Natranaerobius thermophilus JW/NM-WN-LF: one gene and its partner. Each later gene encodes a partner of the first gene's protein in a complex. Links are inferred from orthologs where the notes say so. Each region holds a gene or a part of one and is shown on either strand. Other genes may lie near its edges.

The links.
Region 2: the proteins of NTHER_RS13610 (region 1) and nifU are in contact, whole or in part, in a solved structure (PDB 5XT5), measured with the Bacillus subtilis proteins. The link is inferred for Natranaerobius thermophilus JW/NM-WN-LF from one-to-one orthologs.

The regions. Positions count from the first base shown.
Region 1 is NC_010718.1:2,900,497-2,910,387, forward strand. What follows is about bases 7,040-9,891. They hold NTHER_RS13610 (aminotransferase class V-fold PLP-dependent enzyme), read right to left. Parts: upstream 9,111-9,891; coding sequence 7,968-9,110; downstream 7,040-7,967. Other genes in these bases: NTHER_RS13605 (S8 family peptidase), read right to left, coding at 7,040-7,793; NTHER_RS13615 (indolepyruvate oxidoreductase subunit beta), read right to left, coding at 9,511-9,891. In the rest of the region: NTHER_RS13580 (LacI family DNA-binding transcriptional regulator), read right to left, coding at 101-1,168; NTHER_RS16425 (hypothetical protein), read left to right, coding at 1,426-1,551; NTHER_RS13590 (stalk domain-containing protein), read left to right, coding at 2,502-4,046; NTHER_RS13595 (S-layer homology domain-containing protein), read right to left, coding at 4,089-4,658; NTHER_RS13600 (AfsR/SARP family transcriptional regulator), read right to left, coding at 4,911-6,218; more of NTHER_RS13605, read right to left, coding at 6,504-7,039. UniProt on the Bacillus subtilis protein: Type II cysteine desulfurase that acts as the initial step in the SUF-like Fe-S cluster assembly pathway.
Region 2 is NC_010718.1:319,511-325,435, reverse strand. What follows is about bases 3,069-5,925. They hold nifU (Fe-S cluster assembly scaffold protein NifU), read right to left. Parts: upstream 4,776-5,925; coding sequence 4,362-4,775; downstream 3,069-4,361. Other genes in these bases: nifS (cysteine desulfurase NifS), read right to left, coding at 4,790-5,925; NTHER_RS01675 (bifunctional ADP-dependent NAD(P)H-hydrate dehydratase/NAD(P)H-hydrate epimerase), read right to left, coding at 3,069-4,151. In the rest of the region: alr (alanine racemase), read right to left, coding at 1-776; NTHER_RS01685 (hypothetical protein), read right to left, coding at 948-1,973; NTHER_RS01680 (CBS domain-containing protein), read right to left, coding at 2,041-2,484; more of NTHER_RS01675, read right to left, coding at 2,550-3,068. UniProt on the Bacillus subtilis protein: Part of the SUF-like system that mediates the biosynthesis of iron-sulfur (Fe-S) clusters. Acts as a sulfurtransferase and thus transfers sulfur from SufS to SufB.

The DNA of each region.
Region 1 (9,891 bases):
TTTATTTTTTGGATGTATAAAAGTTGAATGTTGATAACTTATTTCCAGATTTCTGGGCCTCACTGGCCGAAGTCTATTCCTTATTTAATCTTAATCCATACTATTTAACTGAATTTCTGATGATTAATTCGGGCTCTAGCTTGACTTCTTGGATTTTAAGTGATTCGAAATCCTGTGAAGTTTGATTAGTTTCGGGATGAGTGCTTTTCCCAGTAATATTAGTGGTCTTTTCGATCATGTCGATCAAAATATCAGTCGCCATTTGTCCCATTTGATAAGAAGGTTGTGCCACCGTAGTCAGGGGTGGATCTACTAGTCGTGAGGTTTGAATGTTGTCAAATCCGATAATTGATATATCCTCCGGAATTTTTAGGCCGCGATTTTTAATAGTTCGCATAGCTCCCACCGCCATGAGATCATTAGCTGCTACTACTGCTGTGATATGCGGATTTGTATCCAACAGCTCGGCTATTCCTTGCTCTCCCGAGAGGGCCTTGTAATCACCATAATAGATCAATTGTGACTCTGATTCGGGAGTGAGACCGGCTTCACTCAAGGCTTGTCTGTATCCCTCGAGGCGGTCTTTGGCCGTTTGGGATGTTTCAGGACCTGAAAGAAAAGCAATGTCTCTATGGCCTCTTGTAATCAGGTGATTCATGGCTAGTTTAATACCTTTATAACCGTCAGTATAAACTTTGGGAAAGTCCAAAGGACCTGAAAAACTCCTGTCTAAAAGGACAAAGGGTGTATCATTGTTCTCCAGGTGGTCCAGATAACTTTTGGAAGATTTAGTTGAACTTGTAAAAATAATTCCGTCTACGCATTTTTCTTCAAGAACTCTGAGGTATAATTTCTCCTTGTCCACATCATCATCGGTATTGCAAAGTATCATATTGTATCCTTGGTAATTGGCCGTATCCTCAATGGCCCTGACCACCTGGGGGAAAAAAGGGTTGGTAATGTCTGGAATGATAAGTCCCAAGGTATTGGTCTTTTTAGTAATTAAGCCCCGAGCGAGGTAATTAGGCTTATAGTCCAGCTCCCGGGCTGCTGCAAGGATCTTTTCTTTGGTCTCTTCTTTGATGCCCATATCCTTGTTGTTTAGCACCTGGGAAACAGAGGTGATTGAAACCCCAGCTTTCTTGGCAATATCTTTAATCGTGGCCATTGGGGACGTCCTTTCATAAGAAAATATTAATATCGTAACTTACTTAAATAATCTCGATTGGATCATAAAAGGTTTTACTAAATCGTTTTACTAAAACCTTTTACGACTTAAGTTTAATACAAAAAATTATGGGAGTCAATTGAAAAAACCATAAAAAAAAGTCATTATAAAACCTCGAGAACATCAAGTAGATACATATTTAAACAGCTGTTTTCAAAAAATATAGTTGACCCTACGCAATAGGAGGTATCTCAATTATGAAACTTCGAATTCCTATAATTTTGTTAGTGATTACATTAATGCTAGGTCAAGCATTTACCATGACAGGATGTCAATTAATTGAAGATGAACAACAAGAAATCAGGATAGCTTTTGGGGAATGAGCATGTGCCATTGCCAAATCCCATTTGGTTGCTGCTATTTTGGAAGATGAAATGGGTTATGACGTAAATCTCACCACGGCAGAACTGGGCATGGTTTACACCAGCTTAGCTAGCGGAGAAGAAGATTTATACATGGCGGGTTGGCTTCCAATCACCCATGAGGACTATATGGAAGAACACGGTGACGACATTGAACAGTTAGGCACAGTCTACGATGATGCCAGAATCGGTTTAGTTGTCCCGGAATACGTGGAAGTTGAAAGTATCGACGAAATGGATGAATACTATAATGAGTTTGAAGGACAAATTGTTGGAATAGACTCCGGTGCGGGAATAATGCAAAATACAAATGAAGCCATGGACTTATATGATTCCCTGGCAGATTACTAACTGGTTTCTAGTAGTGCGGCTTCCATGACAGCAGAATTAAGCAGTGCTATAAATAATGAAGAATGGATCGTGGTTACCGGTTGGACTCCCCATTGGAAGTTTGCCGAGTGGGATCTGGAATTTTTGGAGGATCCCGAACTGGTTTACGGTGAGGCAGAACGCATTGAAGCCTTATCAAGGCGAGGTTTTTCAGAAGATGCCCCGGAAGTGGCAGAGTTAGTGGCAAATATGTACTTAACCGATGAACAACTGGGCGAGCTCATGGGAATGATTGACGAAACAGGCGATGAAGAAGGTTCTGCAAGGGAATGGATCGAGGATAATCGGGATGTTGTTGAGGAGTGGATACCAGAGTAGATAAGAAGTGAGTTTTACAACATAATAATGGATATATACACCAAGCTGCTCAAGCTGCTCTAGGATTATAGACCTGGAGCAGCTTTTCTAAGTTTGTCGAAAACTGAAGATTTTTCTTCTTTATTCCAGTTTTTTGCAGGTAGTTTTATTTATAAAGAGAATATATTACTGTGTGTTAATCTTATATAGATAGGGGGATTTAAATGTCGATATTTCAAAGAACTGTGTTTTTATCTTTAATTATTATTCTATTACTTTCGTGTCTTTCGTCTTTGGCCTTTGCTTCAAGTGATCTTACAACAAAAGAGGACAAGTTAGTAGAAACCGATAGAGGTGATTATCGTGTAAACTATATTAAAATACCTCTAGCCGGTGATTATGGTTTTACAACTTCATATGATGAAGTGGGCACTGTTGATTCCCTATCTTCCCATGCCCAAAGGGAAGACGGTATAGCTGCCATCAACGGTACCTTCTTCGATGCTTACACTTCTGAAGATGATGAAAGGTATCCTTCTGGTGCAATTATGAAAGATGGACAATTGCTTCATCTTATGGGTTTTGGCTCTACCTTTGCTGTTAAAAGTGATGATGGTATCAAAAATATTAAAGATCTAGACGTTTCTCGAATGAGATTTGGTCTAAACCTGGTTATTGAAGACCGTGATATCAGAATTGGTAGGATAAACCATCCTTCTGATAATTCTAACATGATCATTGCATATACTCCTGAATTTTCTAAAGATGTGATAGATGAACAAGGAACAAAATTAGTTGTAGAAAATAACAGAATTGTAGAATTCACTGATGGACCAGCAGAGATACCGGAAAACGGTTTTGTCGTCGAACTTGGTACACAACAGGCGGTTTCACAACTCCCAGAAAACTATTCCCCAGGAGATAAAGCAAAACTCAAACCATCTGTTAGTGACGAAGATAGAGAGGAGCCAATTGAAATAGAAGATTTTATTCATATGGTTGGAGCCGGACCAAAACTTGTCAATAATGGTAGAGAAGATGTTGATCTAGAAAAAGACCAGATGACCGGTGAGAGGCATACTATCAAGGCTCGAAGAAGCTTCATTGGTTACAATGACAATGAAGTGATCATGGGAACTGTTGACGGTGCTAACCATGAAGATACGGCTGCTATATGTGTTGAATTAGGACTGACAGAAGCTATGGCTCTAGACGGTGGTGCAAGTTCAGGTCTTTATTATGAAGGTGATTACATAACAAGGCCCGGTAGAGAAATTAGTAATGCTTTGGTTGTAAACAATATAAGTGAACCGGAAGATCCAGGAATGAGCCCATCAGATGGAGGACCAGGTTCAGGTGTAGGTAGAAGCAGTATCCTTGAACTTGAACCGGGAAACTATACAGTAAAGAAATTTGACTCTAATAGATCAGAACAAAGTAAGAAAGGTAGTTGGGAACTAGATAGTGCGCCCATTATTAGAGATGGCCGTACATTAATGCCACTGCGAGGGGTTATAGATAAATTAGGTGCTTCCCTTGATTGGGATAACAGCTCCCAAGAAGTAACGATTAAAGATGATGGAGTGGAAGTGAAGCTTACTATTGGTGAAACAACTGCTAAGGTTAATGGAGAATCCAAAATAATGGAGATTTCACCTATAATAGAAGACAGCCGGACGTTAATTCCGCTTAGATATGCAAATGAGCTTTTAGGCCATAATGTAGATTGGATAAGTGGAGAAGAGGTTATTGAGATTAGAACAAAGTAGTAAGAATTCTAAACCATCCTCTATTATAAGTAGAGGATGGTTTTAGTTTCTGGAAAGATTTGTTACTACTCCCCCTTCGTTTAATGCCGGATCTAGAGCTACATAGTCTTTGGCCCAGCTAGACACTTGATCAAGGTCATTAATATTCGGTTTATCAGTTAATTTCTTGGCGTCTTCTTCTAAATCGAAAGCTCTCACGAAAAACACTGCCAACTCTTCTCTGGTTACAGGGTCATCTGGAGAAAATGTGGTTTCTGTTGTCCCTGTAGTTATTCCAGCATCAACCAGCGCACCTACATACCCGGCATACCAATCTCTTTCATGAACATCTTCAAAGCCTGTTCCCTTTTCTGGGAGCTCGTCCAATTCTAAAGCCCTAGTTATAACAGCAGCAAATTCAGCACGGTTAATACTGTCACTTGGCCTGAAAGTACCCTCGGGGTCACCGGTAATTATTCCTTCATCTGATAATGCCTCAATTTCATCAACTGCGTATGAATCGGCAATGTCAATATAATCATCGGCGCCGAGTGTTTTACTTACCAAAGGAATACTTGCTAATAAAACAATTACTAGTGCTATAGTTAATTTTTGTTGGACTTTAAATACCATATCTAACCAACTCCTCCTTTGTAGATTCCTATTAACAATTCTTAATATCACCTCCTATAGTTAACTTTGAATTGTCAGCAATTTTAATAGTAGCATTTGACTTTGATAATTCATTAACAATTGACATATAAGTGAATTATTTTTTGATAATATACCTCTGTTAATTCACTGTTATCTCACTGATAAAAAATAAAACCGCAGCTAAAACTGCGGTTAAAGGCTAAAGTAATATACTCTTTTTTCTATTTTTTATTATTCCGGTAGTTTTGTTAGGGGTATTCCCACTAATGAAACATTGTATTCGTAACATTCACAATTAAATTCAGTTTGAATTCGCTTAATAAAGTTATACGCATTTTCTGCTTTTGTATTAGATAATAATACTAAAAATCGTTTATCACTCCAGCGACAAATTGCATCCCCCTTACGTAAATTTGTTACTAAAACTTCCTCAATTTTAGCACTATACTTTTCAATAGAAGATAAATCATTGTCATTTTCTATTTCGACTACAGTCAGATCTACTAATACAGGAGGTTTCTCAGTTCTTTCACTTCTTAATTTTTCTAACTTATACAGCTTAATAAAAAAGTCTTTATTGCAGTAAAAACCACCTTGGGATTCGTTGGTATTTTTAATTTGAACTCCTTTCTTTACCTTTAAGCCTTTCAAATCAAAGTAGTTATTTTGCGCTTCACCTTTAATATATTCTGAGCCATTTCCGTTTTTTATTTCCTTATAAAAATTTTGCAATTTAGTAGGAAGAGAGCTTTCAAATTCTTGTTTATACATGGTATTAATGTATTCATAATATGATAAAGCTTCACCTAGTTTTCCTTCTTGAACTAAGGACTCCATAAAATATAAATGAAGTTGTTCTTCCTCTAAAAAAGGTTCGATTAATAATGCCTGTTCGCAAACCTTGCTAACTTCAGAAAAGTTGGATTCATCTCTAAGCATAGCCAAGTACTCCGTAAGAGTTTTCATATAAATTCTGCGGTAATAATATCTAGCAGGCATGGGCCAATACTTATGATAGTATTCAGGCAGATAGGCACCTTTATAAAGTGAAAGCGCCTCACGATATAATTGTTTGGCTGTTTCCGGATTAGAGTAGCAAAGTTTAGTTGCCTTTATCGATAGTGTGATAAATTCATCGACATCTAACCAGCTATGTTGATTTAACCTAAACAAATAGCCCTCTTGAGAATAGTCTAAATTTATATGAGAATTATTAACAGCATTATTATCATTTTTACCATTGATACTTCCGTTAATATCCAGTAATTTTCTCAACCGATAGACCAAAGAATGTACCGCTGTTTTGGGATCTGCATAATCCTGTTCAGGCCATAAGGTATCTACAATTTTTTCAGGTGGTAAACGCTTATTACGGTTTGTGAGCAAGTACTTAAAAAGTTCCCAGAGCTTATTTGAGTTTTTTCTTACATTTGCCAAGCAATTGCCCTGATACTCTACCCTAAAATCGCCCAAGGTATAGATTTTCAAATAATTGGATTCTTTTGTTTTCTCTTGTTCTAAAAGCACCTCTCCCTCCATTTACCACCCTCCCATCCAAGTTTCAATAATACTTTTGTATGTTACAAGGAATTTTTAGGTTCCCTAATAAATATATTAACATTGTACCTCCATAAAATTTGTCCTCCAAAGTCGATATTGAGAGTCTCAAATTGTCGAAATTCAAAAAGTTTAACATTTTGACATAAAAATCCCCTCCTAATTCATCCTGGAAGAAGGACGAATTAAGAGGGGATAAATAATCACTTTTATCTGGGAATCAATTATTTATTTTAAATTAAATATCAATTGAATGTTAATCACATGTTATTCAAGGTCTTTTAACGCCTCATAAGAATTTACCAGACCGTGACCAAAGTTCCGTCTGCTGTCTGATGGATGATCAATAGTCTCTGCAGTTTCTTTTAGTTGGGTAATAACTTCATCATGAGAGAGTCCTGGATTTTCACTGATAATCAATCCTGCCACAGCAGCAGCTTTGGGTGAGGCCATACTGGTACCTGCCATCCATGCATATCCTTCTCCCGGATATGTGCTAAGACACAATGTAGTTGGATCTTCAGGGTCTTCCGGATTAAAGTCTCCTCCTGGAGCACCCAAGTCAACTCTGGCCTGGCCGTAATTTGAATAGCTTGCTAAATTATCTTGGATATCACTGGCGGAAACAGCAATAGTGTCAGGGAAATAAGAATATACATCAAATAATGGTCCTGTTTCATCAAAATCTATTTCGTCATCAAATTCACCCATAGGTTTTCTTAAATCCCTGGAATCATTACCTGCAGAAACTGCCATTATCATCCCCTGGTCATCGGCGTATTCCACTACTCTTCTTGTCATATGGTATAACTCTCTCGATTCTTCATCTGTAATATCCCGTAAAGCACCCAAGCTGATATTCACCACATCTACACCCTTATCGGCAGCCGTTGCAATAGCATCGGCAGTGGCAACAGAAGGAATTACACCTTCATCATTCATAACCCTGAAAGAAGCCAATCCCAGATCAGGGCCGACACCTTTCACTTCACCATCTGCAGCGATGGAACCTGCTACATGAGTTCCGTGACCATTGGGGTCTACATAAGCGTCCTCTTCTTCGGCATCTTCATAGTGAACCGTAGCAAATTCTAAGTTTTCCTTCAAATCCGGATGATCAGCATCAATACCAGTATCAATAACACCTACCGTAACTGAATCATCTCCCCGGGTAATGTCCCAGGCCTTTTCATTCTGAGTAACTCTTTTGATATCCCACTGGAATACCTCATATAAACTAGATTCTTCACTAGCCTCTTCCTGATCAAAAGTCTCTTTTTCAATTTCCGGGGGTTCCCAAAATACTTCTCTAGTGACATGTTCGATGCCGTCTATCTGGGAAGCTTTCTCTAAAAAGTCTTTTTCATCAGCTTCAACAGCAATTACACCAATCTGAGGAATTTGAGTATTAACCTCTACTTCTAATTCTTTTAGTTCTTCCAGAGCTTCTTGGTCGATCTCTTCTTTTTCAAAAGTAACTACAAATTCACTGTCCCCGCTTGCCTCGGTTTGGGCCGGCACCATCATTAAAAGAAACGCCAGTACAAACAGACTCATTTTAAAACCAGCGAGCTTAGGCCGCAAAATAACTCTTCACCTCCTAAAAGTGTTTGAATTTCTTCATTGTTTAACCCTATAATTTCTGGGTGCTTTTATTGTATCAACTGCGTAATCAGAACTTTGTTGATTCTTGATTGTCAATTCAGGTAATCTTTTGTCAATCTGTTATTGCTATTGATTAATAATTTGATCCAAAGCTTGTATGAGCTGGTCTATTTCATCTTCTCGGGTGAAGGGGCCAATACTCACTCTTACTCCTCCAAAGTCTATACTGCCAGCAGTTCGATGGGCCAGGGGAGAACAGTGAAGTCCCGTTCGGGTTATTATTTCATACTCGCTGTCCAAAATTTGTCCCACTTTATCTGCAGCAATGTTTTTCAAATTAAAGGTTACCAGTCCAACTCGTTCCGAAATAGAAGAAGAGGGAGGTCCGTAAACATCAATTTCAGATTTATCTAGAAGATAATCCATAAGTTTTTCCATCAAATGTTGTTTTGATGAAATAATATCTGTCAGGTTATCACGACTATATTTGACACCCTCTTTCAAGCCGGCAATTCCAGGCATATTAACAGTTCCGCTTTCAAAATCATCGGGAAACATCCCATCCTGTTTCAATGATCTGGAATTGCTTCCTGTTCCTCCATGAATCAAGGGTTCCAGTTCAATTCCTTCCCTGACAAATAGTCCTCCAGTACCTTGCGGCCCTAAAAGGCCTTTGTGACCGGTAAAAGCAAAAAAATCTGCCTTCAAAGCTTTTACATCCACTTCCATATTCCCTGCACTTTGCGCTCCATCTATTAATGTGTATAAGCCATGGCTTTTTGCGATTTGCACTAATTGACGAGCAGGCAAGACTGTCCCCAAAACATTAGAAGCATGGGTAAAAACTAATAATTTAGTATTTTCCGTTATCAAGGATTCAATCTCGCTTATATTTAACCTTCCTTGAGAGTCGGACGGAATCAGATCGTAACTAATCCCTCTATTCTCCTTTAAATATTCTAGGGGTCTTACTACAGAGTTGTGTTCCATAGGACTTATCAAAACATGATCACCTGTCTCCAATATTCCCTTTAACACCATATTTATAGCTTCTGTTACATTTTTGGTAAAAATCAATCTATCTTCATTTGGGATATTTAAAAAATTCGCCAGTTCGTACCTAGCCTCAAAAATAATTCGACTCATTTCCAGAGAACTCTGGTTGACACCCCTGCCTGGGTTCCCGCCTGAGCGTAGGCACTCATCTACTGCTCGATAAACTTGTTCCGGTTTGGGCCAGCTGGTGGCACCGTTATCTAGATAGACCATTAAATTCACCCCTAGTTTTGTAAAGATAATTACATCCCGATACAAATGCTCACTTAAATTATACAGGGATTGGAATTAATGTAACAAATAGTTTTTATTGATACTTTTGATATAATCCATTATATCTATCTATATTTTAGCTTAAACACACAAATTATAATTGACCTACCTCTACTCTGTTGTTAGCTAAGATGTCTTACCGGTTTAATGAATACTGGTCTAATAAATAAATTTTATCGGATATATAATTAAACTTTCCATAGATATATCAATTAGTGCACAAAAAAGGAGCTGACCCAAAAGTGGTAGCTTTTGGGGTACAGCCCCTTTTTACCTTACCTCATTTAGTTTTATAGCTTTATTTGTCTACTTTGTTTGTCTACTTTAAATTATCCACTTATTAACTGTTTTTTCCTAAGTCAAAGGCTTTTAAGTTGGCTTCTAAAGTCTTGGGAGGAACACGTTTTTTGATAATTTCTTTCCAATGATCTTCAGGTATATCAATATATTTGGACAGTGCCCCTACAAGGATTACATTTACAGTCTTAATATTACCAGCTTCTTTGGCAACCTCAAGGGCATTAAATGCATTAACTTTTTCTGTAACTTCTTTTAAGTTCCCAATTGCATTTTTGGGATAACTGCCCTGTCCAATAGCCACTGGCATGGGGACAATTTGTTGTTCGTTAACAATTATTCTAGTATCACTGTGAATATAATCTAACCATCTTAAAGTTTCCATTTGTTCAAAGGATAGGAGAAAATCTGCTTCTCCTTCTGT
Region 2 (5,925 bases), 2.6 Mb from region 1 along the record:
ACTTGTTTCACATGGGATACTTGAGTTTTAAGACTCATTACTGGTTTTAGTGAAATTTTTTCCTTCATGTGCGGAGAAGGATATAAACCGAATAAGGCTAGTCCAACCCTAACCATATCAAAATATGCATCTGGCAAGTCAATAGTAGCAGGACTGTTAGCAGCATGTTTTAGAGGAATTTCAATACCTTCATCTTCTAACATCTTTAAGGCTTTTTCAAAGCTATTGATTTGCTGTTGTGTATAAGTCTTATCTTCCTCATCTGCTACTGAAAAATGCGTGAAAACACCTTCCACTTCTAAGGATGGCAATTTGCTAATATTTTTGACAAACTCAGCACTATTTTCTGGAGCTATTCCTATCCGACCCATGCCTGTATCAATTTTTACGTGAACAAAGGCAGTTTTCCCCATTTTTCTAGCGGTTTGAGAAAGGGCTTCTGCCATTTCATAGGTATAAATTGTGGGAGTGATACCATATTTCAAACATACATCAACATGCTCTACAGGTGTATAGCCAAGAATTAAAATAGGAGCAGCGATTCCTGCTTTCCTTAGTTCCACAGCTTCGTCTAAAATAGCTACACCTAAATAATCTACACCTTGATTCAATAGTTCTTCGGCAATTTCAACAGCTCCATGACCATAACCATCAGCTTTAATGATACCCATGATTTTTTTATTGTTCACATGCTCTCTTATCCGATTAAAGTTATAAGAAAGATTGTCCAAGTTAATTTCAGAAAAAGTCGGTCTTACAGGAATAGATTCAGACATATTGTCACCTCACACCTCATTATGCACAATTATAAAGGTAGTCCTGTAAATAATCAAATTAATTACACCTAAATAATATATTCAATGTAAAAGAAAATTATCCTCCCTTAAATATATTTTTTAAAGATTCTACTAAATCAGAAAAAATAGTGGACCTCCAAAAAGGCCCACCTACTTACTTACAAAACTCTTTGCCAGTGATAACATTTTTTCTTCGTCCTCAGCTCCTATAATTGTAAATTTTATATCTCCATATCGCCAATAAATAATATTCTTGTCTTCTACTGTTTCTAACCAAAAATCTACATTCTCTTTTGATTTGTGTTCATAATCACCTTCATCGGATAAAATACTTGGATCCTCCTTATCTTTATTTTCTAGGAGGGTCTGGGTAACAATATACTCTTCCTCTATTTTTTCCTCTATTTCTTCAGCAATTATTCTCATAGAAAGCCAGTCAGAATGTTCACAGGCGTATATTGATTTAATAAACTCATCATCTAACTCTGGTACTTTGGGATCAAAGTTAAGTGCTAGTTCATCCAAATTTTCCTTTTTATACTCATGTAATTCACATTTAGGCTCTAAAGGTTCTTCAAAGGCCATTTCTAATAACTTTTCATCAAAGTCAGTATGGCTTATGTGAGATTGATTCCACTTAACTTCTTGATAAACAAGTTCTAGATAAGGTGAAGATTTATCTTCTCGATATAATTGGATTTTTTCGGGATATAACCCTTTATCCAGGTATAATCTATAAGTTCCAAGACCCGATTCCTTAAAGACACCTTCAAGTTTGTAACCTTCTTTAAGACTGGCAACCTCAGGGGTCAATTCACCTGCAGCCATTAATTCCAAAAAATTAATAAATAAAAAGGATAACTTATTTGATAAATCCCCTTCCGAAATATGGTAGTGTTCCTCTAAATCCCGGTGGAAAATATCTATTTCTCCATTCTTGGCAATAAAGGTTTGGTGACTTCCTGTAGCTTGATTTTTTTCAGTTATATCAACTCTTAATTTATTAGGATGGAGATATCTTTCCTCAACTGCGTAGTCACGTAAATTTTCTGCCCCTTCCTCTCCTACCGTTAAATGTCCGCTTAGGTAATAATCATCAAGATCAGCCAAAGTTTCTTGAGACCAAGTTTGTAGCTCCTCTGTGGTTAATTTTTGACAAGAAGTAGTAACTACCATAAGAGTTACAGGGATTATAATAAGTATAAATATTCCCTTCACTCTAGGAATTTGTTCCACCTCCGATCTATAGCAAAGCTTTCAGCAAGTCAGCCCTGCTGACTATTCCCAACAACTTTCCTTCTCCCACTACGGGCAAACGTTTTACATTTTTTTGATCCATAGTAGTAGCAATTTCCTCAATGCCAGCTTCAGGGCCAACAGTAACAACTTGGTCAGACATTAAATCCTTTACTTGAGTAGCTACATATTTTCTAAGTTGTTCAAAAAATTCATCCTGACTTTCAGTAAAGACTATGCCACCTAAAAATTCAATATATCCTGGAGGAGAAATCCGTTTGTGTTTTCCAAGTAAATCCCCTTCAGTTATTATTCCAACAAGGTCATTTTGTGAATTAATAACTGGAATTCCGCTAATCTCCCTATCTGCCATAAGTTTAGCAGCTTCCTCAACAGTACTTTCAGGGGAAACTGTCACTATATCCGTTGACATTATGTCTTTTGCACGCATGTTATTAACCCCTTTCTTGTAATCTTTTGGCGTTCTTAAACTGATATTTTTAAAATAATCTCTGATTAACTTTTATCGTTAAGATATTGAAATGCATCTGGTAATGAATTCCACAGATCAGTTGCTGTCATACTTGCTTCTCCACTTTGGGATCTAGCTTTTTCACCAGCAATTTTATGGAGATATACACCAAGAATGGCACCTTCTTCAACAGTCAAACCTTGACCAATTAAAGAAGTAATGATACCTGTTAATACGTCACCACTACCTCCCGTTGCCATCCCGGAATTACTGGTGGATACAATATAAGAACTACCATGGGGAGAAGCAATTATAGTCGGTGTCCCTTTAAGTACGATAACAGAATTCCATTCCTGAGCACTTTGTGTCACCAGATTTATTGGATTAGATTTAATTTCATCTATTGATTTATCTATTAACCGACTATATTCTCCAATGTGTGGTGTTAGAACTTTAGGTGTAGCAGAACTACTAAGCCAATTAGTATTCCCCACTAAAACATTTAAGCCATCTGCATCCAATACAAGGGAAGTGTTAAAATCTAACAGAGCTTTTTTTACAACTTCTTCAGTTCCTTTTTCCGTCCCCAGGCCTGGACCCACAGCCATAACATCTGGACCGTGTTCTAAACCAGTGACAGTTTTTTCTAATTTTTCGTGGACTTGTTGTGCTAAGACACCGTCCTTTGATGGTAAACACCAAGTCATAACTTCTGAACCTACTTTTGATTGAGCCGTTCTTTCTTCTGATTCAGGTACAGCCCATGTAACGAGTCCAGATCCACTTTTTACAGCGGCCATTGATACTAATACCCCAGCACCCAACATATGGCTAGAACCTGCTATAATAGTCACTCTACCATAATGACCTTTATGGGTATCAGGCAAGCGCTGTGGAAGTAGGTTAGCCGCACTACCTTCGGTGACTAGATAATTTTGTGATTCGTTTTTCGTTACAATCCAATTGGGAATCCCTATAGGCACAGTCAGTAATTCTCCAGTAAAATGGGCTCCTGGATAAAATAATAAACCTGTTTTTGGTTGAGCGAAGGTTACTGTTATATCTGCCATGACGGCATTACCATCAACTTCTCCTCCTGAGCCAGAAACCCCTGAAGGAATATCTACACTGATAGTTAGACAATCTTTTCTTCTACTTTGGTTGGCAATTTGAATACAGGTATTAAATGGTTCTTTAGGTGCACCTGCTAAACCTGTACCGAGTAATGCATCAAGGATAATATCTGATTCAATAATTAGATTGTTCAGAGAAGTTAAATTATCCGTACTTCTTTGGTCTATTGTATGTATTTTAATGTCATCTCTATGCTTGATAATTTCCCAATTTGTCAGGGCATCTCCTGAAAGTTTATCGGCCTTACCGATTAAAACCAAGCTAACATTAATTTCTTTCATGGCCAGCTGTCGAGCTACTGCAAATCCATCCCCACCGTTATTTCCAATCCCGGCTAAAACAGTGACCTGAGTTTGATTATAGTCGGCCTTCATGTTGTTTAAGAAATTTAGGACTACATTAGTAACGGCAGTAGCGGCATTTTCCATCAGAACTATCCCGGGAATTCTACCCTCATCTATGGCCATTTTATCAATTTGAGCCATTTCCTCTGGAGATACAACCTTTAGCATGAAAAACCTCCTAACATTAAGTTTAGATCACTTATTTAAAGAGTATAAATATACAGTTAACTACGGTAAGAATGGCTTAATTAATACTTCTCCAAAAAACAGATAGTCCCTGCTTTTTAGGCAGGGACTCCTTGTATTTAGTGGAAAATATGGAAATTAATTTATCATATACTATCTCATTTTATATTGACTCAGATTAATTTATGGATTTTACTGGGTTTCATTGGATTCGTCTTCATGTTCTTGTTCTTCGTCATCTTCTTCTCCCAAATAATTTTTAATGGCCTTAGTTAGAGCATCAGCAGCCAAATTAGAACAGTGGAGCTTATTTTTTGGTAAACCATCTAATTCATCAGCTACATCCTTATTCTTAATATCTCTAGCTTCATTAATATGCTTTCCTTTTGCCATTTCAGTTACTATGCTGCTTGTAGCAATAGCTGCTCCGCATCCAAAAGTTTTAAATTTAATATCTTCTATTTCTTCATTGTTATTAACTTTAATGCTAATCCTCATAATATCTCCACAAGTTACATTTCCTACTTCACCAACCCCATCAGGGCTTTCTACCTCTCCCACATTCCTCGGATTTTGAAAATGGTCCATCACTTTCTCATTATACATCTATCATCCCTCCATTAATTACTGTAATTAGCTTCTTTACCCTTCCAAATGGAAGACATATCCCTTAATCTGTTGACTATTTCAGGAACAGCTTCGATGACATAATCAATTTCCTCTTCGGTATTATCTCTACCTAATGTCAATCTAAGAGAACCATGAGCAGTTTGATGACTTAAACCCATTGCCATTAACACATGGGACGGATCAAGAGAACCAGAAGTACAAGCAGATCCACTAGAAGCTGCAATCCCCTTCATATCAAGGTTTAATAACAGGGATTCACCTTCTATATATTCAAAACTCATATTGACATTATTGGGAAGTCTGCGTTCAGGGTGTCCATTCAAGCGACTATCTTCTACTTTAGAAAGACCTTCAATTAATTTGTCTCGTAATTTTTGAATGTGTTTTCCTTTAGTATCTAATTCTTCAGTGGCTAATTCTATTGCTTTACCTAAACCTACAATTCCTGGAACATTTTCCGTTCCTGGCCTGATTTTTCGTTCTTGAGCCCCTCCGTGTACTACTCTCTGTAATTTAGTGCCTTTTTTGATATATAAAGCGCCAATTCCCTTGGGTCCGTAAAATTTATGGGCTGAAAGAGTTAACATATCTATCCCCAAGTCTTGAACATCGATTGGGATATTCCCTACTGTCTGAACTGCATCTGTATGGAAATAAACATCATTATCTTTAGCTATTTCAGCCAGTTCTTTGATTGGCTGAATAGTTCCAACCTCGTTATTACCATGCATGATAGTAATTAAAACAGTGTCTTCATTGATGGCTTCTTGTAAGTCCTTGGGATTAACCAGACCATATTTATCAACTGGTAAGTAGGTGACTTTATATCCCTTTTCCTCCATTGCTTCACAAGTATCTAAGACAGCATGATGCTCAATCTGAGTAGTAATTATATGATTTCCTTTATCTCCTATTTTTTCAATAACACCTTGAATAGCTAAATTATCCGATTCTGTGCCACCAGAAGTAAAAATAATCTCCTCTGGTTGAGCATTAATGGCATTGGCCACTTGTTCTCTAGCCTCGTCAACTGCCTTTCTCACTTCTCTTCCAAAGCTGTGGATACTGGAAGGATTTCCGAAATTATCCTGTAAATATGGTTTCATTGTTTCAAATACTTCTTCAC